2 regions of the Pseudarthrobacter leeuwenhoeki genome follow, and region 2 is predicted to be linked to the other one. Evidence: predicted binding sites of a transcription regulator. Region 2 holds the regulator's gene; the other holds the start of a gene.

Region 1 (10,331 bases), on a different contig from region 2:
TCTTCAGTTGTTTCGTCGGCGTCGCTGCTGTTTTCCAGGAGCCAGTGCGTGGACAGCGGTTCCCGGCGGAGAGTGACGGTCCGGAGGGTGGAATGGGCGCCGGGGCGGACCTGGACGCGCCAGAATTCGATGCTGACGAGGTCGCCGCTGCCGACGGCTGCCGTGCGCCGGGTGTCCCACCAGGCGTCACGTCCGAACCAGTGCTGGGAGTCGGTGTCGGGATCGACAAGCCAGATCCGGCCGTCGTGGCGGATGGCGAGGGGCTTGCCTGCCGCGTCGGTCCGGACCTGAAGGTCGTTGGTTCGGGTCGGGGCTTCGATGGTGGTGGTCATGGGGGTGCGTTCTTTCGTGGTGCTGTCGTGCGGGCGAAGTTGGGTTTAGGCGGCTTTGACGAGGGGGAGTTCGTCCCAGTGGGTGGTGTAGCGGGGGGAGAGCATGTCCCGTTTCATGGTCCAGTCCGGCCCGCCGCGGATGCCTCCGTGGCCCAGGCCGATGGATCCGCGTCCGTACCGGCGGGTGATGTCTTCCAGGAGTGTTCCGACGTGGCGTTCCTCGTGCGGGTTCTCAAACAACGCCAAGGGCGCCTGGTTGCCGCTGGGGCGCAGGTCGGTGACCATGATCCCGGCCCGGGCGTATCGGATGCCCTCGCAGATGCGGGGGAGGAGTGCGTGGGCGGCTTTGGTGAGCAGGACGGGGTCGGCGGTGGGCATCGGCAGTGGCACACAGACGGAGGGGTAGGAGGTGTTTTTGGGGTTGAAGTGTGAGGTGCCGGCGAACGCGGTGAGGACTTTGGCCTGGAGCCCGTGTTTGGCCAGCCGCGCGGAGGCCTGCTGGCCGTAGACGCTCATGACCTGCCGGATTTCGGCGGCGGTGGTGATGGGGGTGGCGAAGGAGCGGGAGAAGATGAGCTGGTCCCGGCCGATGCGTTCTTCTTCCATCGGGATGCAGGGGGTTCCCTGCAGTTCCAGGACGGTGCGCATCATGACCACGGAGAAGCGGTCCCTGATCATCACCGGATCAGCCCGGGACAGATCAAGGATGGAGTGGATTCCCAGGGCGTTGAGTCGTTTGGTCAACCGGGTGGCGACACCCCAGATCTCAATCACCGACAGGCGGCGCATCAGCCCTTCCCTCTCGGCGGCGGGCACAGAGTCCCAGTGGCAGACCCCGTCGAAGGCCGGGTTGTTCTTGGCCCATTTGTTCGCCAGTTTCGCCAGGGTCTTCGTCGGTCCGATTCCCACGCAGACCGGAACGCCTACGTTCCGCCGCACGGCGGCTTTCATGTCCCGGCCCAGGGCCAGGAGTTCGTCCGGGGTTCCTTTGACGCCGAGGAACGCCTCGTCGATGCTGTAGACCTCCAGCCAGGCCGAGTACCGGCCGAGGAGTTCCATCACGCGGGCGCTGATGTCGCCGTAGAGCTCGTAGTTACTCGACAGGGCAACGAGTCCCCATTCCTTGGCCCGCGGGGCGAGTTTGAACCACGGCTCACCCATGGGAATGCCCAGGGCCTTGGCCTCAGGGGAACGGGTGACGGCACAGCCATCGTTATTGGACAAGACGACGACAGGCCGGCCCTCCAAAGACGGGTTAAACGCCCGCTCGGCCGAGGCATAGAAACAGTTCACATCCACATGCGCGATCTGCGGCAGATGCCGCATCACAGCGGGCTTAGACATCGCTCGCCCCGCGCCGGCAAAGTTCCCGTTTAACGCAATAGCGCCACTTAAACATGGTGAAGGCACCGGGTGGCGACGCCCCAGACGACCAGATCCGATAACGAGGGCACCCGGATGTCCGGGTAGGACGGGTTCTCCGCCTGCAGCACCACCCCGGTTCCGGTGATCCGCAGCCGTTTGATGGTCAGCTCCCCGTCCAGGACCGCAACGACCACGGACCCGTCCACCGGTTCCAGGGCACGGTTGACGATCAGCTCGTCGCCGTCGCTGATGCCGGCGCCTTCCATCGAGTCCCCGGACACCCGCACGACATAGGTGCTGGTGATGTCTTTGATCAGGTGCTCGTTCAGGTCGATCCGGCCATCAAAGTAGTCCTGCGCCGGCGAGGGATACCCGGCCGCGACGGGGACCGGGGAGATCAGCACCGACAACAACGATGCGCCCGCATCTATCACACGGGGACCCACAACAACGCCCACAACTCACCTTTTATTCGAATATATGTTCGATTTTCTTAACCCTACATCGTGGCCCCGACAAAGGAACTATCGAAGGTTCAGAGGATCAAAGAGGGGACAGGTTGTACGCCAATGGGGACAGCCTGAGCTGTGCGGAGGGCTCCGCCTGCCCCCAGTGGGCACAACCTGGCGGGACCCTCGCTGCGGCTCTGCTTCAGGCTCGTCGACGGCCGGCGCGCCCCACGCCGCGTGACAGCCAAGGCGCTCATGGTCCACCGGGCTCGCTGCGGAAAATCTGGTTGACAGGGGAAAAGAGTGCTCCTAGATTCTTAGTGTTTTACGTGCGTTTCTGGGCTGGTCATGCTTCACATTCACGCTGATGTTGTTTCATTTGAGCGGCAATGCCGCCAGGATGCAGGAGGCCACGATGACGATGACACCACTGGAAGATTTCCTCACTGAATGCGTGGCCGCAGATCCTGGCGGGGACGGCCTCAGCATGGACGAACTGTACGGCTTGTACCTGAGCTGGTGCGGGCTCGAAGGGGTTGCACCCGTGGGTGGCAGGGCGTTCAGAGCCGGTTTACGCGCAGCCAATGTCCGCATTGAACACCGTGGACGACTGTGCCCGGATATGAGGATGACCGGCCCCGTAGCGTGCGATTACCTTATCCACCGCGAACTCCCGCTCGCCGAGCTGGAACCCGCTGCCGGACGTCCTCACCTGACTCCACACCCGGTTCCTGAACGCGTCGCGCCGCTGCCCGGCCGCCCGACCGGGGCAGTCCGGGGCGTCGTGCCGGCCGCCTGAGGGGCCCCGGCCCTGTCATCGACGTCACCTCTCCGGGGTCGCGTCCGGTTTGATCGCCACCTGGCAGCAGCCCGGGCTTCTTCTACTGGCGGATGAGAAAAGCCTCCGCGCGAGTCCAGGACTCAAACGCGGAGGCTCCCGGCTCTCCAAGCTGGGGGGACTGGAGAGCCGAACTGAGTCTACTAGCAGTCCTGACGTCACGACTGCTGGTTGGCGGGGACGGGGCGATGTCCCGTTTACCGGCGGGGAGGGCGGCCGCGGGTTCTCCCGGTCTGCCATCCCGGAACGGCATTGTCCAGGAGCTTGACCTTCACGGGGGCGAGGTCGCCGCGGCGCCGTTTGTACCGCTGGGCGTGGATCCATACCCCGAGGGTGTGTTCCCGTTCTAAGTCATAGTCGTGGTGGCGTGGCCAGTCGTGGCCTTCCTACCGGAACTCCACGAGCTCGGCCAGGCGGTCGTGCCACCTGGCTTCGTCCGCAGCTGCCCTGTGGTTCCCGGCCCATGCCGGAACCCGTGCGAGTCCGTCACAGTATGCCGGGTCAAGGGTGCCTTCGGCTGCGTCTCGCCGGCGCCCGGACAGCCACCGCGCCATCGATCTTTCGTCCCGGTCGGGCGAATGGCCTTCAGGGAGCCGGCCTTCGGCAGAGACCCAAATGATGAACTCTTCCATCCGGGCAAGATCCGTGGGGGAGGGGCCGGGCTTGGCAGCTGCGGTGGCGTGGTGTTCGGCCTCGAGTCCGGGATCCTGGCGGCGGGCGATAACCAGGTGGTACCCGACGACGGCGGGATGAACGCGCACGAGCTCAGCGATGCGTTTCCGGCTCAGCCCGAGCCGATACATCAGCACCCATTCCGCGTCAGGAGCGCGCCGCAACCGCCTGTCCATAATGGACCCAATCCTGCCACGGCCTGCCCAGACAGTACGGGGGCACCACGGGACCAAGGACACTGCTTCCGGGCGTCCGCTGGCGCGGCCGGCTGTTGGGTCCAGTGCTGTCCGTCGCAGGGCTCCGGCCCGCCCTGGCCCGTGTCTACGACGTTTTTTGGTTGCTGTCCTTATGGTTTTGACGGGTGGTTCCGTGGCCGTTGTAGGGTCGTGGCTACCCGGGGGAGGCGGGTATGGCTTTGTTGCTGTGGCCGGACGATTCAGGTCGTGACGGCCCCGAAGGATTGGCCGCCCGCCGCCCCGCGATGACCCGACCGCTGATTGAGAGACGCGACATGAATCGCCGGATAAGGACAAGACGGCGCGGTTATCTGCCGGGTACACATAACCAAGAAAATGGAGGCTGTTTTGGCGAAATTGTGGGCCGGTATCGATGCCGGCAAAGCCCATCATCACTGCGTCGTGATCGACGCCGACGGAAACCGGCTGCTCTCGCAGAAAATCCCCAACGACGAACCAGCCCTGCTGGACCTCATCGCCAACGTACTGAAACTGGGCGACGGGGACGAGGTCACCTGGGCAACGGACCTGAACCACGGGGGCCCGGCGCTTCTGATCGCCATCCTCGTCGCCCACGGCCAGAACATCCTCTACATCCCCGGCCGGATCGTCCACCACGCCTCCAAGCTTTACCGCGGGGAAGGCAAAACAGATGCGAAAGACGCCGCCGTGATCGCCGACCAGGCCAGGATGCGCAAAGACCTCCAGCCCCTGCGGGCGGGGGATGAGATCAGTACCGGCTTGCGGATCCTCACCGCCCGGCGGGCCGATAATCCGCGGACCGGGTCCGGGCGATCAACCGCCTGCAGGCCCAGCTGCTCGAATACTTCCCCGCCCTGGAGCGCGCCTTCGACTGCTCACCAAACACCGCACCCCGGACGGGATCCGCCGCACCGGCCAGACGCGGCTGCACGCCTGGCTGAAGAAACACGGCGCCCGCTCCTCCGCCGCGGTCGCCCCGGCCGCCGTCGACGCCGCGAAGTCCCAGCACACGACCGTCCCGGCCCAGCACCTCGGAGAACAGATCGCCGCGGCCCTCGCACGGGAAATCACCACCCTGAACAAGGAACTCGCCGAGCTCGATGCGCTGATCAGCGAGAAAGTCACCGAACACCGGCACACCCCGTCCCTGCTCAGCATGCCAGGCTTCGGACCTGTCCTCGCCGCGGAGTTCCTCGGCGCCACCGGTGGAGACCTCACCGTCTTTGAAACCGCGGACCGGTTCGCCGGCGTCGCCGGACTCGCCCCCGCACCCCGGGACTCCGGCAGGATCACCGGCAACCACCACCGCCCCCGCCGCTACGACCGCAGGCTCCTGCGGGTCTTCTACCTCTCCGGGCTCTCGGCCTTGAAGAGCTGCCCCGCCCCCCGGGCCTACTACGACCGAAAACGCGCTGAAGGTAAAACCCACATCCAGGCCATGCTCTCCCTCGCCAGACGCCGCCTCAACGTCCTCTGGGCCATGCTCCGCGACGGCACCACCTACACGCCCGTCCCCGCCCAGGTCATGAGTGTGGCTGCCTGATAGCTGCTGCGGAGTTGCCGATTTCAGAGCCGCTGATTCCCGTAGTTCGTAGCTGGGTTTTGCGGCGGCTTTTTCTCCTCGTTGCACTTGGCGTCCTCCCTATACCTCGAACACAGGCCATGCAAGACGACTCAGCCCCAGGGTTGCGCCACGCCCTGTGGGGCTGCACCGGGCTGTTTTACGCCGAGTGATTCTTGAGGTCGGCGACTGTTTCGAAGGCTCGATCCGTCGGGGCCACCTCGTTAGGATCGGTTGGTGCTTTTATGATTCGAAGTGAGTCCGGACAGTTCCGACGGAGAGTCGTTCGATGAGTGCTGTGGCTACGTCACGCAGTTTTTGGTTACGGTGGCTGGAGACCTTGAGCAGGATTTCCATTGCCTCGGTTTGGGAGCATTTGTTTTGCGCCATGATGACCCCGCAGGCCACGTCGATGGCGGTACGGCTGTTCATGGTTTCCTGGAGGTCTTCGGCCCGTCCCAGCGCAGTGTCAATACGGACGGAGAGTTGAAGTGTGTTGTGCGCGGCGGCGGCGAAGCCGGCGGCTTTGGCGTACACGTCCGGGGTGAATACAGCCGGGTTGGATGCGAAGAAGTTCAGTGCTGCGGTGGCGCCGCCGCTGATCTCCAGCGGCACGCCCAATGAGCTGTACACGCCTCTTTCTGCGAATTGCCGGTTCAGCCCCGGCCACCGGAGATCCGAAGTAACGTCATTGAGAAATACCGGGGACATCTCCCGGAGCGCAGTTATGCAGGGGCCGTCCCCGAACGCCTGTTCCAACTGGTCCAGCTCGAGGGCACGCTCGCTGCTGGCCGCAGCCGTTGAGGGCTTACGACGAATTTTGACCGTGACGGCACACTCAACGACGTCACCGGCAACTTCTGAAACGGCGGCCGCAGCAAGCTTCGAGAGGCCGGAGAGAAACTCGACGGCATTTCCGGCGTCCACCAGAACCGACTGAAGTTCGACGGGCACATCATTCGGGTGATTGGACATTCAAGCATCCTACTGGAACGGTAACTAAAGCCCCCCCCGAGACTTGGCGTTCGGCTATGCGGCAAGCCGGGAGAGTTGGGTTCCAACGGCGAGATAACCAAGGCGCCCGCATGCTGAGAAGTATCGAGGGAAAATACGGGTGTCCTCGTCATCCCACTGCCATAGCGGGGATCTCTCCGAAGCCATCCCTCCCGGGTTTTGCCACTAGACACCACCATAACAAATACTAAGATTGCTTAGTATCTCGCTGCGTCTAGCCGAAGGCGCAGCGGGACGCTGAGGATGACCCCGTCAGTCCTCGCGGCTGACGGGGTTATCCTCATTGGCCGTCCAGACCCGTCCCGTCCAGTCCCGTCACTTCCGGAGCTGAGCGCCGTGTCGCCGGACTTGCCCCCGCACTTAGGTACTCCGGCGGATCACCGGAAACCATCACCGGCCCCACGGAGGCACTACGACCGCAGGCTGCGGCGGGTCTTCTACCTCTCCGGGCTCTCGGCGCTGGAAAGCTGCCCGGCCCCACGGAGGCACTAGGACCGCAAACGCGGCGAAGGGAAACCCACATCCAGGCCATGCTCTCCCTCGCCAGACGACGACTCAACGTCCTCTGGGCCATGCTCCGCGACGGCACCACCTACACTCCCGTTGCTGCGCGGCTGAAGGCGGCGTGATGCATCCTTAGCCGCTGTAGGAGGCAAGGTGCGGCAAGTGGAGATCGCTCAGGCGCTCATTGAGGACCAAAGCCAGCAGATCGCTGTCCTGGACCGGCAGCAGAATCAGTCCGTTCAAATATGCATCGATGACCAACAGGTCCTGGTTGCCCCCGTACACGAAGTACGCCAACCACGCTTCATGGACTTCGAGGTCTGCGAGCAGGAATGCAATTTGAGTCGATTTCTGCTGGTTTTTATCCATCAAACCCACACCCTCCTCCCGAACTTCGCTGAAGTGCGGGGTTTCAAGCCGTTGCTTGGTCGCAGGACAAGCATTCCCGCGGTCTCCCATAAGGCTACGACTGCGCCCGCACGGCGGCCACCCTTTCTTCATCGGACCCGCGGCCGCTCAACCGACAGATGCAGGGCCGTGAATTGACGAGACTGAGTCGTCAGGGGGACAGGACTCCGGGCCCGAACAGTGAATTCACATTGGGTTGCCGCTGCGGCGTTAGCCCGGCACCTCATCCTCCACGGATGAGACGAGGAGACGGATCCAGCCACCACCGCGGGATACCTCCCGCCCAGAATACCCCTCGTCCAGCTCATGGAGAATCATTGGACGAACGCCGCACACTCCCATCACCTGCGAGGACCGTCAAGTCCTCCTTTTCTGATGAGGCGCTCTTCCCCGGGCGGGGTACAGATGATACAAAGCCCGCAATCGGGCCTCGCTGCGCTCGGACAGCACAAGCATTTCCTTAGTTCTTTTTTGCTGCTGTCCGTTGGATCCTACGTGCCCGCTCCACCGGCGCAACCGTCCTCCGGACGGCGGCGCACCGGATGCCTTGGGTCGGCGCTGCGCTTATTTCCTCCCCCCACCCATCCGCTGCTTGCCCTTCGGGTTGCCCCGGCTCCGTCGGGCACAGCTACGCGATGCTCCGCCAGCAGGCAAAAAACATGGTGGGGGAGAGGGATAGCCGGTTGTTCCGGTACCCGCCCCGCCCGAGTGAAACGGAGCATCACCTCATGAGCCAAGTAACAGCCACCCGCCACCTCACGGCGGACACCGCCGAACCGGTGACCGCCCCGGTCCTTCCTGCCGATGACCGGGCAGGGGATGGGTACGACTGGATGGACACGCTCGAGGGCACCGCCTGGTCGGTGCTGCCGAACTGGGGCAGTGAGGGCTGGGACGCCGGATCCTGGCCCTACATCATCTTCGCCGTCGCCCGCACCCGTGACAGGACCGGGGAACTGTTCGGCTACGGCACCTACGTCGAGGGTGACACCGCGACCTACTGGTTCCGGTCCCAGGACGCGTGCTTTGAAGCGATCACCGTAGAGGTGTTTTTCCAATGGGCCTCCGGCCAGTCCCACGGCCCGGACAACCTCCCCGGCACAGCCGCCGAACTCCCCGACCAGGACCGCAAGCCCTACCCCGGATGGACTGACTAGAAGCGCTCAGGTGCCCCGGCCGCCAACCGGCCGGGACACCCGAGCAGCACTGCCAATATCAGTTGACAACATCATTGAGATTCCTGCGGATTCTAGGCGTCCGCTCCACCCCGTCCAGCCCCGGTTCCGCAAGCTCCACCGGGGCCTGCGGCCCGCGAATTCTTCGACGGCGCTCCTGCGTCGCTGATTTCCTCCAGGAATTTCCTGCCCCTTGCCCTGCGGGTAGACAGGGCTCTGTCGGCCGCCGAGCAAGCGAGCTTGCCAGCAACCAAAAAACAACGGGGGGAGAGGGGAAGCTGGCCGGTCACCTGAGCCGCCCCACCCACCGGAATCCTCTGCAAAAGGAGCAACACCATGATTGAAAAGCTCAACCTCTCCGGTCCCGCTGACCTGCTGGCGACCATCCCGCATCTGCTGGGGATCACGCCTTCGGAAGCGTTCGTGATCCTCACCGCCCAAGCCGGCGCCCTCGGCGCGACGCTGCGGGTGGACGCCCCCGAACACGTCGAGCCGGGCAACTACGCGCAGACGCTGACCAGCCACGCCGCCAACGATGACAAGGCAACGGCGTCCTACGTCGTCGTCTACACCGACGAGAACCAGGACAGCTACCCATACGCCGCGCACGTCGCCGCGCTGGTGTCCGAGCTGGCCGCAGCCCGGATGCCCGTGCGGAACGTCTGGCTCGTGACCTCCACTCACTGGACGGAGTTCGGCACGGACCAGGAGCACCCGCTGGAGCAGATCAGCGACAGCCAAGCCAACGCCACGTTTACCTTCTTCGGCAGCGCCAAGGACATCGACGTCTACAACCCCGCCCTGCTGGGTACCTGGGCCATGCCGGTACAAGCACCCGAAGGCAGCGAAGCGGACATTGAGGAAGCATGCACCGTGTGGGCGGCCGTGCTGGACAGCACCGGGACCCCCGACCGCGACGTGGCCCGGAGCATCGCGGGAGCGTTCCAGCACAAAATGGTCCGGGACTTCCTGTTCCGCGAGACCATCACCACCCAGAACGGCAACTTCGCGGACGTCATCCTCGGAACCTTCGCCGGACGCCCGGACTGGAACCGGGTGGACCGGGCCCAGACCATCGCGTTCGAGCTGATGAAGGCAGTCCCGGCAGGCCAGCGCGCACCGATGCTGACTCTGATGGGGTGGCTGGAATGGCTCAAAGGCAACGGCACCCAGGCGGCCCGGTACCTCAAGCACGCGGACACGGACGCACCCGGGTTCCGGCTGGCAGGGCTGCTGCTGGAACTGATCAACCGCGGCTCAGTCGCAGATGTCGCCCGCGACCCGGAGACCTCCTACCAGCGGCACAACAACTAAACGGACAGGGCCGGGCCGGGATCACCATGAGATCCGGCCCGGTCTTTTTGTCGGTGGCGGGGCGGCCTCCCCCGCTGCGCTCCGCCGGCCGCCGGACGCTCACGCGGGCGCAGCTCGGAACCCAGCTGGCGTGTAGAAACCACGGCTACAGTGAATCCCAGGAACACTGCACCGACCAGGGAAGCGTGAGCATGGGAACCGAATACATCCTGACCGACGACGACAAGCCTGCGGCCGAGCCCAGCCTGGCTGAGGACGTCATCGAAATTCGTCTGCTCACCGCCGGCGAACCAACCGGGCCCGCGAACATCGGCTGGGCCCAGGAACACCACAACCTCTAACGACCAGGCAGCGAGACGCTGCCCACCCAATTTTCCTTTGCAGAGGGAAAACCCGGAAAGGCCGGCACCTCGGTGCCGGCCTTTCCTCATGCCCGGGTTTGTGCCAACACCCGGCGCCACAACACGAATGCCGCCAGGGC
Region 2 (10,331 bases):
CACCCTGGTCTCCACGGCCACGCTGGCCCTGCAGACCCAGATCGTCGGCCGGGACCTGCCCCGGCTGCTGAAGGCCATCACCCCGGCGCTGGAACGGCCCGTCAAAATCGCGCTGGTGAAGGGCCGCTCCAACTATGTGTGCCGCCACAAGCTCGACGGCGGCTTCCCCTCCGAGGAGCCCTCCGAAGGCCAGCTCTTCTCACTCGGCGAGGACACGTCCGTGCCGCATTTCGCCGCGGCGATGGGCGGCCCGTCGTCGCAGCTCGGCAAGGAAGTCGTCCGGCTGCGCGACTGGGCCGAGGATACCGTGACGGGTGACCGGGACGAACTCCTGCCCGGGGTCACGGACCGTGCCTGGCGGCAGGTGTCCGTCACCTCCATGGAGTGTCTGGGCGCGCAGAAGTGCCCCCTCGCGGCCGAATGCTTCAGCGAACTGGCCCGGCAGAACGCCGCGGACGCCGACGTCGTCGTCACCAACCACGCCATGCTGGCCGTCAGCGCCTTCGAAGGCCTTGCGGTCCTGCCCGAATACGACGTTGTGGTGGTCGATGAAGCCCACGAGCTCCAGGACCGTGTGACGGGCGCCGTGTCCGGTCAGCTCTCCGTCGCGATGGTGCACGTCGCCGCGTCCGGGGCCCGGAAAAACACGGGCATCACCGTGGACGCCCTGAACAACGCCGCATCCAACCTCGAACTTGCCATTGAAGGGGTCCCCAGCGGACTCATGCCCAACGGCCTGAACAGCGAACAACTGGACTGTGTGGACCAGTTGCGGGACGCCTGCCGTGCGGCGCTCTCCGACTCCAAGGGGGACAGCGCCAACACCGCAGACGGCGGGCGCCAGCTCGCGCGCTCCCGCCTCATGGTGATCCTGGAGCTCTGCGAACGGCTGCTCGCCGCCCGCGAAAACCGCGAGGTGGTCTGGTTTTCCCGCAACAGCACCTTCGACCCGCAGCAGGGGTACTCCCAGCCCGACGAGTCCGCGCCGGCCCTGATCAACATCGCCCCGCTCAGCGTCGCCGGGCGGCTTCGCGAGGGCCTGTTCGCGGACCACACCGTCATCCTGACCTCGGCGACCCTGGCGATCGGGTCCGCCTTCGAACCGGCCGCCGGCGGCCTGGGCCTGGTCGGACCGGGTGCCCCGAGCTGGACCGGGGTCGACGTCGGCTCGCCCTTCGAATATCCGAAACAGGGCATCCTCTACGTTGCCCGGCATCTGCCCAAACCCGGCCGCGGCACGTCACCGGAGGCCCTCGACGAGCTGGAGAAGCTGATCCGGGCCTCCGGCGGCGGGGCCCTGTGCCTGTTCTCCTCCCGGCGCGCCGCCGAGGACGCCGCTGAGGCCATGCGGCCGCGGCTGGACATGAGCATCCTTTGCCAGGGGGATTCGACCATGACCGCGCTGGTGAAGCAGTTTGCCGACGAACCGGACACCTGCCTCTTCGGAACCATGTCGCTGTGGCAGGGTGTCGACGTGCCGGGGGCCTCGTGCCGCCTCGTGGTGATCGACAGGATTCCGTTCCCGCGGCCCGACGATCCGCTGATGACCGCACGGTCCCGTGCGGTGGCCCAGGCCGGCGGCAACGGGTTCATGAGCGTCTCCGCGACCCACGCCGCCATCCGCCTGGCCCAGGGCGCCGGCCGGCTGATCCGCACGACGACGGACAGGGGAGTGGTGGCAGTGCTGGACTCACGGCTCTCCACCGAGCGCTACGGGGGATTCCTCCGCGCCGCCCTGCCGCCGTTCTGGCCCACCACGGACCCAGCGGTCGCCCTTGCTGCCCTGGAGCGGCTGGCGAAGGAACCCGGGCAGCCGGCCACGTAGTCCTTCAGGGAACGGACAGGGCCCCGTCCGTTGCCGGCGGGGCCCTGTTCGCAGCTGGTGACGTGCCGCCTGACCGGCTCTAGAGGGAGCGCAGCACCGAGACGACTTTGCCCATGATGACCGCGTGGTCGCCGAGGATGGGCTCGTACTGGGTGTTCTGCGGCAGCAGCCAGGTGTGGCCGTCGCGCTGGCGGAACGTCTTGACCGTCGCCTCGTCGTCCAGCAGTGCGGCGACGATGTCACCGTTGATAGCGTCGCCCTGCTGGCGCACCACCACCCAGTCACCGTCGCAGATGGCGGCGTCGATCATCGAGTCCCCCGAGACCTTGAGCATAAAGAGCTCGCCGTGGCCCACGAGCTGGCGGGGCAGCGGCATCACGTCCTCGACGACCTGGTCGGCCAGGATCGGCCCGCCGGCGGCGATGCGGCCCACCAGCGGCACCATGGCGGTGTCGGTGGCGCTGGCCAGTTCGGACACGGACAATCCGCCGACAGTGCGCAGGCCGCCGGGCTTCCCGGCCCCAGGGGCCTTCGTGCTTGCCTCGTCGAGGGTCAGCGGCATCAGCACCTCCATGGCGCGGGGACGCTTGGGGTCGCGCCGCAGGTAGCCCAGCTTCTCCAGCTGTGAGAGCTGGTGGGTGACGCTGGAGAGGCTGGCCAGGCCAACGGTGTCACCGATCTCGCGCATGGACGGCGGATAGCCGTTGTCCGTGACCGAGCGCTGAATGGTTTCCAGGATCTTCTTTTGCCGGACGGTGAGGCTCTTGGGTGGCCGGGCTGCCTGCGGGCCCCGCTGGGTGGCCCTGCCGCCAGTGGCTTGTGCTGCCATGTTCGCCAACGCCTTTCCGTTCCGCCCGGCCGCCGTGGCTGCGGCTGCCGGGAACTTCCGGCCTGAAATGTCAGACCCTGCTGATCAACTGCAGAAGTGGTTGTTCTTTGACTCAAACGTAGGCCAGCCACAGGGCTTTTTCAAACATTTGTTCTAGCGAGTCTCGACAATGTTCGTCAGTAAGTGCTAAAACAGAACAAGCATAATTCGAATATGTGTTCTAGTCGGGCACTGTTCGGACACAGCATGACGTTCGGTTCTTTGTTCGAAGGTTAGGCCGGTTGGCGGCAGGTACGTGGAGTACGCCGGGCGGCACAGTATGGTCCAGGAGGGCTCAGTTCATGTCAGCATCAAGCGCGTTTCACGACACTTTCGGCCGCGGCGCATTCGGCGACTGCCGCCGGCCCGACGGCGGTGCGCCCGCCGGCCAGCGGGGCTTCCTCAGGAAGCAGGGCCACGTTAGCCGGCAGGGCTCCCTTGGCCGGCGGGGCTCCCTTGGCCGGCAGGGCTCCCTTGGCCGGCGCAGCCCGGCTGGCGGGAACGGTGCTTCAGGGCTCGGGCAACGGGTCAGGCAGGCGCCGCTGCGGCTCACCCGGCGGGGGCGTTTTGTCTTCATCGGGGTGCCGCTGATCCTGCTGGCCGCGCTCCTGCTCTCCTTCAGCGGCTTCCTCAACGCCCCGGCCAAGGCGGCGGAGTCCGCTGCCGGGCTGTCGCTGACCCCCGCCGTGACCGTTACGGTGCAGCCCGGCGAGTCCCTCTGGGCCATCGCCGAAGCCGTGGCACCGGAGCGCGACCCCCGCGACGTCGTCACCGATATCATCCAGCTGAACAACCTCGAAGCTGCCCGTGTCGTGCCCGGCCAGGCGCTCTTTCTCCCGTCCAAGTAGCGCGTCGGACCCGTCACAGTTTCAGGGCCTGCCGCAATCTCACTTAAACTGGTGAAGTGACTGACCAGCTAGAGCGACTGAACCGACTTCCCCTCCGGACCAACCTGCGCGGCCTGACGCCGTACGGCGCGCCGCAGCTGGACGTCCCCATCCTGCTCAACGTCAATGAGAACACCCATGGTGTCCCGGCCGACGTGCGCGCCGCCATCTCCGAGGCCGTCACGATTGCCGCGGCCGGCCTGAACCGCTATCCGGACCGCGAATTCACGGAACTGCGCGAAGCACTCGCGGAATACCTTGGGCACGGACTGGGTGCTGAGAACATCTGGGCCGCAAACGGCTCCAACGAGGTCCTCCAGCAGATCCTTCAGGCCTTCGGCGGCCCGGGGCGCACGGCCCTCGGCTTCCCTCCCACCTACTCCATGTACCCGCTGCTGGCCTCCGGCACGGACACCGGGTACATCGTCGGGGTCCGTGCCGACGACTATGGACTCAGTGCCGCATCGGCCGCCCGCCAGGTCCGCGAACTTGCGCCGAACATCGTCTTCCTGTGCTCCCCGAACAACCCCACCGGCACCGGGCTGGGCCTGGACGTCGTGGAGGCCGTCTACGAGGCCGGTGAAGCCAGCCAGACCATCGTGATCGTCGACGAGGCGTACCACGAGTTCGCCCACGACGGCACGCCCAGCGCCCTCGCGCTGCTGCCGGGCCGGGAACGGCTGATCGTCTCGCGCACCATGAGCAAGGCCTTCGCCCTCGCCGGCGCCCGGATTGGCTACATGGCGGCAGCACCCGAGGTGACGGACGCCCTGCGCCTGGTCCGGCTCCCGTACCACCTCTCGGCCATCACCCAGGCGACAGCCCTGGCCGCCCTGCAGCACCGGGTCGCGCTGATGGCCGACGTTGAGGACATCAAGCGCCAGCGCGACAGGATCGTGTCCGAGCTGCAGCGCATGGGCCTCAAGCCGGCGCCCTCCGACTCGAACTACGTCTTCTTCGGCGGCCTGGATAATTCCCACGAGGTCTGGCAGGGCCTGCTCGATGCCGGTGTGCTGATCCGCGACGTTGGCATTCCCGGGCACCTGCGCGTCACCGCCGGAACTGAGACGGAAACCACAGCGTTCCTCGAAGCCCTCGAACGGATCCTGGCCGGCCGGGCCGTGCAGCCCGCCTAGACTTAACACAGGACATCCACCCTGCCTGATCGCCGGGCACCGTCGTCATCCAAAGGACACCCACAATGAGCAACACCGGATCAACAGCTGGCGAGGGCCGGACCGCACGCATGGAACGGACCACCAGCGAATCATCCGTGCTGGTCGAGATTAACCTGGACGGCACGGGCGTCTCGGACATCAGCACCTCGGTCCCGTTCTACGACCACATGCTGACGGCGCTGAGCAAGCACTCCCTGATCGACATGACGATCAAGGCCACCGGCGATACGCACATTGATGTCCACCACACGGTCGAGGATGTGGCCATCACCTTCGGCGAGGTCCTGCGCACCGCGCTCGGCAACAAGGCCGGTATCCGCCGCTTCGGGGAAGCCACGGTTCCCCTCGACGAGGCCCTCGCGCAGGCCGTCGTCGACGTCTCCGGCCGCCCGTACCTCGTGCACGGCGGCGAGCCTGCCGGCCAGGAATACCACCTGATCGGCGGACACTTCACCGGTTCCCTGACCCGCCACGTCTTCGAGGCGATCACCCTGCACGCCGGAATCTGCCTGCACATGAACGTCACCGCCGGACGGGACCCGCACCACATTGTCGAGGCCCAGTTCAAGGCCTTCGCCCGCGCCCTTCGCGCCGCCGTCGAGCCGGATCCCCGCGTCAAGGGCATCCCGTCAACCAAGGGTGCGCTGTGACCGGCAAGGTCCTGAAAGACGGCGCCATCATCAACCCCGACGCCGGCAGGAAGCCGGCGTCGGCCGCCGGCAAGCCCACCGTTACGGTCCTCGACTACGGCTCCGGCAACGTCCGTTCCGCCGTGCGCGCCCTCGAACGCGCCGGTGCCGAGGTGATCCTCAGCTCCAGGCCGGAGGATGTGCTCAACGCCGATGGCCTCGTGGTCCCCGGCGTCGGAGCGTTCGAAACGGTGATGCGCGAGCTCAAAGCCGTCGACGCCATCCGCATGATCGGCCGCCGCGTCGCCGGAGGCCGCCCCGTGCTGGCCATCTGCGTGGGCCTCCAGGTCCTCTTCGAGGCCGGCGTCGAGCACGGCACCGAAGCCGAAGGCATGGGGGAGTGGCCCGGAAAGGTCGAGCTCCTTCCCGCCGACGTTGTCCCGCACATGGGCTGGAACACCGTGTCCGTCCCGGCGGGGTCCAGGCTGTTCGCCGGTGTCGAGGAGGAGCGTTTCTACTTCGTGCACTCCTACGGGGTCCAGCAGTGGGACTTCGACGTCATCCAGCCCCGGATGACGGCGCCGCTGGTCACCTGGTCGGAGCACGGTGCCCCGTTCATCGCGGCCGTCGAAAACGGCCCGCTGTGCGCCACGCAGTTCCACCCCGAGAAGTCCGGCGACGCCGGCGCGCGCCTGCTGCGCAACTGGGTGGAGGGCCTGCGGGACCGTTCCGGGACAGCGGCAGCCCAAAGTTCAGAAGACACTGCAGCCGCCGCCGGCACTCCCGCCGCCCCGGAAGCCGGGACCGCCTAGATGTGGTCCATCGTGCTGATGGGGCTCGCCGGCCTGCTGGTCGGCGGAGCGCTGTCCTTCCGCCAGCAGAAGAGCCCCCGCTGGGTCCAGGTCGTGTTCTACGTCCTGGCCGGGATGGCGCTGCTCGCCGCCTACCTCCTGACGCTTTCCACTTCCTGACGCTTCCCGCCGCCTGACGCCCGGCTGCGCCCCCGACCACCTGCCGACCCTGTAAAGCTGAGGATCCACGATGACCCCCGAAACCCCGCTGCCTGTGCTGGAGCTGCTGCCCGCCGTCGACGTCGTCAACGGCCAGGCGGTCCGCCTCGTCCAGGGCGAGGCCGGCAGCGAAACAAGCTACGGCACCCCCCTGGAAGCCGCGCTGAACTGGCAGCAGCAGGGGGCGGAATGGGTCCACCTCGTCGACCTCGACGCCGCCTTCGGCCGGGGCTCCAACGCCGAACTGCTCCGCGAAGTGGTCGGCCGGCTCGACATCAAGGTGGAACTCTCCGGCGGCCTGCGCGACGACGAGTCGCTCGAGAAGGCCCTCGAGCTCGGCGTCGCCCGCGTGAACCTCGGCACCGCGGCCCTGGAAAACCCGGAGTGGACGGCCCGGGTGATCGAGCGCTTCGGCGACAGGATCGCCGTCGGGCTGGACGTCCGGGGCACCACACTGGCCGGCCGCGGATGGACCAAGGAGGGCGGTGACCTCTGGGACGTCCTCGGACGCCTCGAGGAGGCAGGCTGTGCCCGCTACGTCGTCACCGACGTCACCAAGGACGGCACCCTCCAGGGTCCCAACGTCGAACTGCTGCGCCAGATGGTGGAGAAAACCGGCAAACCGGTGGTCGCCTCCGGGGGGATCTCGAGCCTGGAGGACCTCTTGGTCCTGCGCTCCCTCGTGCCGCTCGGGGTCGAGGGCGCCATCGTCGGCAAGGCCCTCTACAACGGCAACTTCACGCTGCCCGAGGCCCTCGACGTCGCCGGCCGGCGCTAGCGGACCGCCAGCATGGAGCACCGGCCCGCGGGCGAGCCCGCAGCTGACCTTCCCGCCCCGTCACGGCCGCTGCCCGGGCACATCGCGGCTGCCCTGGCCGGCGCGGGCGGAGCGACGGACTCGGCGGGCCAGCCCTGGGCCGGGCGCAGCCTGTCCGGCGACAGCGCCAGGATCCACAATTTCGAGGACGACGACGGCGCGGCGGACCCCGGCTACCTCGCGGCGCTGGCGGCCCTCGCTGCCGGCGACGGCGACGAGGCCGCGGTGGTGGCCGCCCTGGCGACGGCGCGGGTCTTTGTGCCGATCCTGGCCACCCTCGCCGACGAAGGCGACGGTGCCGGCGGCCTGCACGCCGACAAACAGGCGGACATGGCCCTCGTGACGCTCAAGGCCCCGGACGGGCGGACGGCGATGCCCGTGTTCACCTCGGCCGCTTCGCTGCAGGCCTGGCACCCGCAGGCCCGCCCGGTCGCCGTTTACGCTGCCCGCGCGGCACTCTCCGCGGTCGCCGAGAACGCCGAACTGCTCGTGCTGGACCCGGGCTCCGCGGTGACCTTCGTGGTGCGCCGGCCCGCCGTGTGGGCCCTTGCCCGGCAGCGGGACTGGACGCCGTCGTACGCTGACCCCGAGCTCGCCCGGAGCCTCGGCGAGGCCGCGGTTGGCTTTCCCGCGGTCCGCCGTGTTGAAATTCATCCAGGCGGCGGAGTTGCCTCGCGTGCGGCCGACGGGACGACGCTCCCGGGCGGGGGCTCCGGCCCGGAACTGCGTGTCATGCTCTACCTTGAAGACGGGCTCGACGCCGCCGGCGTCCAGTCCATCGTGTCCGGCCTCAACAGTGCCTGGGCGCGGAATGAAGTATTTGCTGAGCGGGTTGACTCGATCGAAGTCAAATTGCAGCGCGCAGCACAGTAGCTGACGGCCAGCGGGGGAGATCCTGGTGCTGCCGGGGGCAGTATCAGAAGGAGGTAGTCCGTGAACTTCGCTCTCTACCGGGAGCTGCTCGCCGTCCGGCCGATCAGGCGGCTCCTGCTGGTCGGGATGGTTGCCCGCATACCGCACTCCGCGGCCGGGGTCCTGCTGACCCTGCACATCGTCCTCACCCTCGGGCAGGGCTACGCCGCGGCCGGGGCGGCGGCTGCCGTGATGACCATCGGCATTGCCGTCGGCGCACCCTGGCGCGGCCGGCGCGTTGATACCGTCGGGCTGCGGCGGGCCCTCATTCCCTCGGTCATTTCAGAGGCTGTCATCTGGTCGGTGGTGCCGCACGTCTCCTACGAGCTGCTCCTGCCGCTGGTCTTTGTCGGCGGCCTGCTGACCCTGCCGATCTTCAGCGTTGTCCGCCAGTCCCTCGGCGTCCTGGCCACGGGGGAGCAGCGGCGCACTGCGTTTGCCCTGGACGCCATTTCCACCGAACTGGTCTTTATGATCGGCCCCGCGGCGGGGGCCCTCGTGGCGACCGCCGGACTCTCGGTGCTCGGGCTGACCATTGTCGGGGTCGCCACGTCGGTGTCCGGGCTCTTCCTGATGTGGTTCAACCCGCCGACCCGCAGCGCCGAGTCCGACGCCCAGTCCGGCGCCGCGTTCGAGGCAAGCCAGCAGGAAGCCGCCGAGGTAGCCGTTGTCGCCGCTGCCCCGGCCCATCTGCAGGAGGCTGCCGCGGAGTTCGCCCCACTGGCCGCCGCCGGGGACAGGCGGCTGGAGCGGGCCGGGCTGCGGCATAAAGTCATCCACAATTTCCTCTGGTTCACCCCCGCGGTGGCCGCCGTCTTCGCGGTCGCCGCCGGGGCCGGCATGGTCCTCAGCGGCACCGACGTCGGGATCGTTGCGGCTCTCGAAACCGGCGGCCACCAGGCCGAGATCGGTCTGGTCTTCCTCTTCTGGTGCGGGGCCTCGGTGGTCGGCGGCGTCATCTACGGCGCCATGCACCGGCCCATCTCGCCGATCCTGCTGCTGCTGGGAATGTCCGCGCTGAGCATTCCGATGGCTTTCGCCCGGGATACCTGGACTCTCAGCCTGCTCGCGCTTTTGCCGGGGCTGCTGTGCGCCCCGGTGCTGTCGGCAGCCTCGGAGAAGGTCGCCGAACTCGTCGACGAGCGCCGCCGCGGCGAGGCCATGGGCTGGTACGGTTCGGCGCTCACCGGCGGCGTCGCGCTCGGCGCGCCGCTCGCCGGCGTGTTCATCGACGGCGTTGGTCCCTCGGCCGGGTTCGTGGCCGTGGGGGTGGGCGGCGTCGCGCTGTGCCTGCTGGGGCTGGTGCTGCAGCACCGCCGCCGGCGGCGCCTCGCCGCAGCCTGAGGCGGCCGGCTCCGCACCGGCGCGGGCATAAGCACCGGCGTGACACCTGGGCCCCGCACGTACAGGCCCCAAACGACGGGCCTCAAACGACAGCGGCGGGCGGACCGATGTGGTCCGCCCGCCGCCGCGTTGCCGCTGGAATGCTCTGTACTTAGATGAGCTCTGTGCTCAGTTGAACGGTGCCTAGTTGACCGGGCCGGTGTACTTCTCGCCCGGGCCCTTGCCCGGCGCGTCCGGGATGATGGATTCCTCGCGGAAGGCCAGCTGCAGGGACCGCAGCCCGTCGCGCAACGGTCCGGCGTGCTGAGAGCCAATCTCCGGAGCGGCTGCGGTGACCAGGCCGGCGAGGGCCGTGATCAGCTTGCGGGCCTCGTCCAGGTCCTTGAGCTCCTCGGCGTTCTCCTCGGCTGCGAGGCCAAGCTTCACGGCGGCGGCGCTCATCAGGTGGACGGCGGCGGTGGTGATGACCTCGATTGCGGGCACCTCGGAGATGTCGCGGATCTGCTGTGAGACGTCGCCCTCGGCGCTGGCTGGCTCGTAAACGTGTGAATTACTGTCTGAAGTGCTCATGCTGGTAAGCTTGTCACAGACCGACTGATTGTCGTTATTTCGCTCCAGTTCTACTGTGTTTCAGTTTCCACTGACTTCCAGTAATCCTGCAGCGGCATGGCAGCCGAAGCCCGTCCGCAACCGACATGCCCGTCATGCAGGTGCGCCGGACGGGATTTCTTCTGTAGAATCGACTTTCAGTTTGCAAGCGGAGTTCTCTCCCACCCGCGTCAACCGCTCTCCTTCGGGAAGCTTCGCAAGAAGCCAGGTTGCCGGGTACCTGGTCGGGCATTCGTCCCGGGCGTCAGCCCT

Evidence for each region. The regulator LexA, encoded in region 2, represses DNA repair genes until DNA is damaged. The targets are predictions, from matches to a motif close to TCGAACANNTGTTCGA.
Region 1: ACZYX4_RS16675 (LexA family protein) is a predicted target of LexA. The motif match lies at 2,170-2,185, and genes of this name have one in related genera.

The regions. Positions count from the first base shown of each region.
Region 1 is NZ_JBVAYY010000024.1:3,897-14,227, forward strand. Features, by position in the region: gene ACZYX4_RS16665 (hypothetical protein) at 1-332, opposite strand, end outside; gene ACZYX4_RS16670 (Y-family DNA polymerase) at 378-1,676, opposite strand; gene ACZYX4_RS16675 (LexA family protein) at 1,724-2,155, opposite strand; gene ACZYX4_RS16680 (helicase associated domain-containing protein) at 3,371-3,832, opposite strand; partial or broken gene ACZYX4_RS16685 (IS110 family RNA-guided transposase) at 4,241-5,417, shown strand; gene ACZYX4_RS16690 (GAF and ANTAR domain-containing protein) at 5,679-6,410, opposite strand; partial or broken gene ACZYX4_RS16695 (transposase) at 6,788-7,078, shown strand; gene ACZYX4_RS16700 (hypothetical protein) at 7,086-7,322, opposite strand; gene ACZYX4_RS16705 (hypothetical protein) at 8,090-8,518, shown strand; gene ACZYX4_RS16710 (DUF4192 family protein) at 8,873-9,850, shown strand; gene ACZYX4_RS16715 (hypothetical protein) at 9,877-10,191, shown strand; gene ACZYX4_RS16720 (hypothetical protein) at 10,278-10,331, opposite strand, start outside.
Region 2 is NZ_JBVAYY010000004.1:174,674-185,004, forward strand. Features, by position in the region: gene ACZYX4_RS05095 (ATP-dependent DNA helicase) at 1-1,825, shown strand, start outside; gene lexA (transcriptional repressor LexA) at 1,905-2,654, opposite strand; gene ACZYX4_RS05105 (LysM peptidoglycan-binding domain-containing protein) at 2,996-3,541, shown strand; gene ACZYX4_RS05110 (histidinol-phosphate transaminase) at 3,598-4,716, shown strand; gene hisB (imidazoleglycerol-phosphate dehydratase HisB) at 4,782-5,408, shown strand; gene hisH (imidazole glycerol phosphate synthase subunit HisH) at 5,405-6,199, shown strand; gene ACZYX4_RS05125 (hypothetical protein) at 6,200-6,358, shown strand; gene priA (bifunctional 1-(5-phosphoribosyl)-5-((5-phosphoribosylamino)methylideneamino)imidazole-4-carboxamide isomerase/phosphoribosylanthranilate isomerase PriA) at 6,429-7,175, shown strand; gene ACZYX4_RS05135 (SseB family protein) at 7,188-8,087, shown strand; gene ACZYX4_RS05140 (MFS transporter) at 8,148-9,470, shown strand; gene ACZYX4_RS05145 (DUF1844 domain-containing protein) at 9,654-10,040, opposite strand.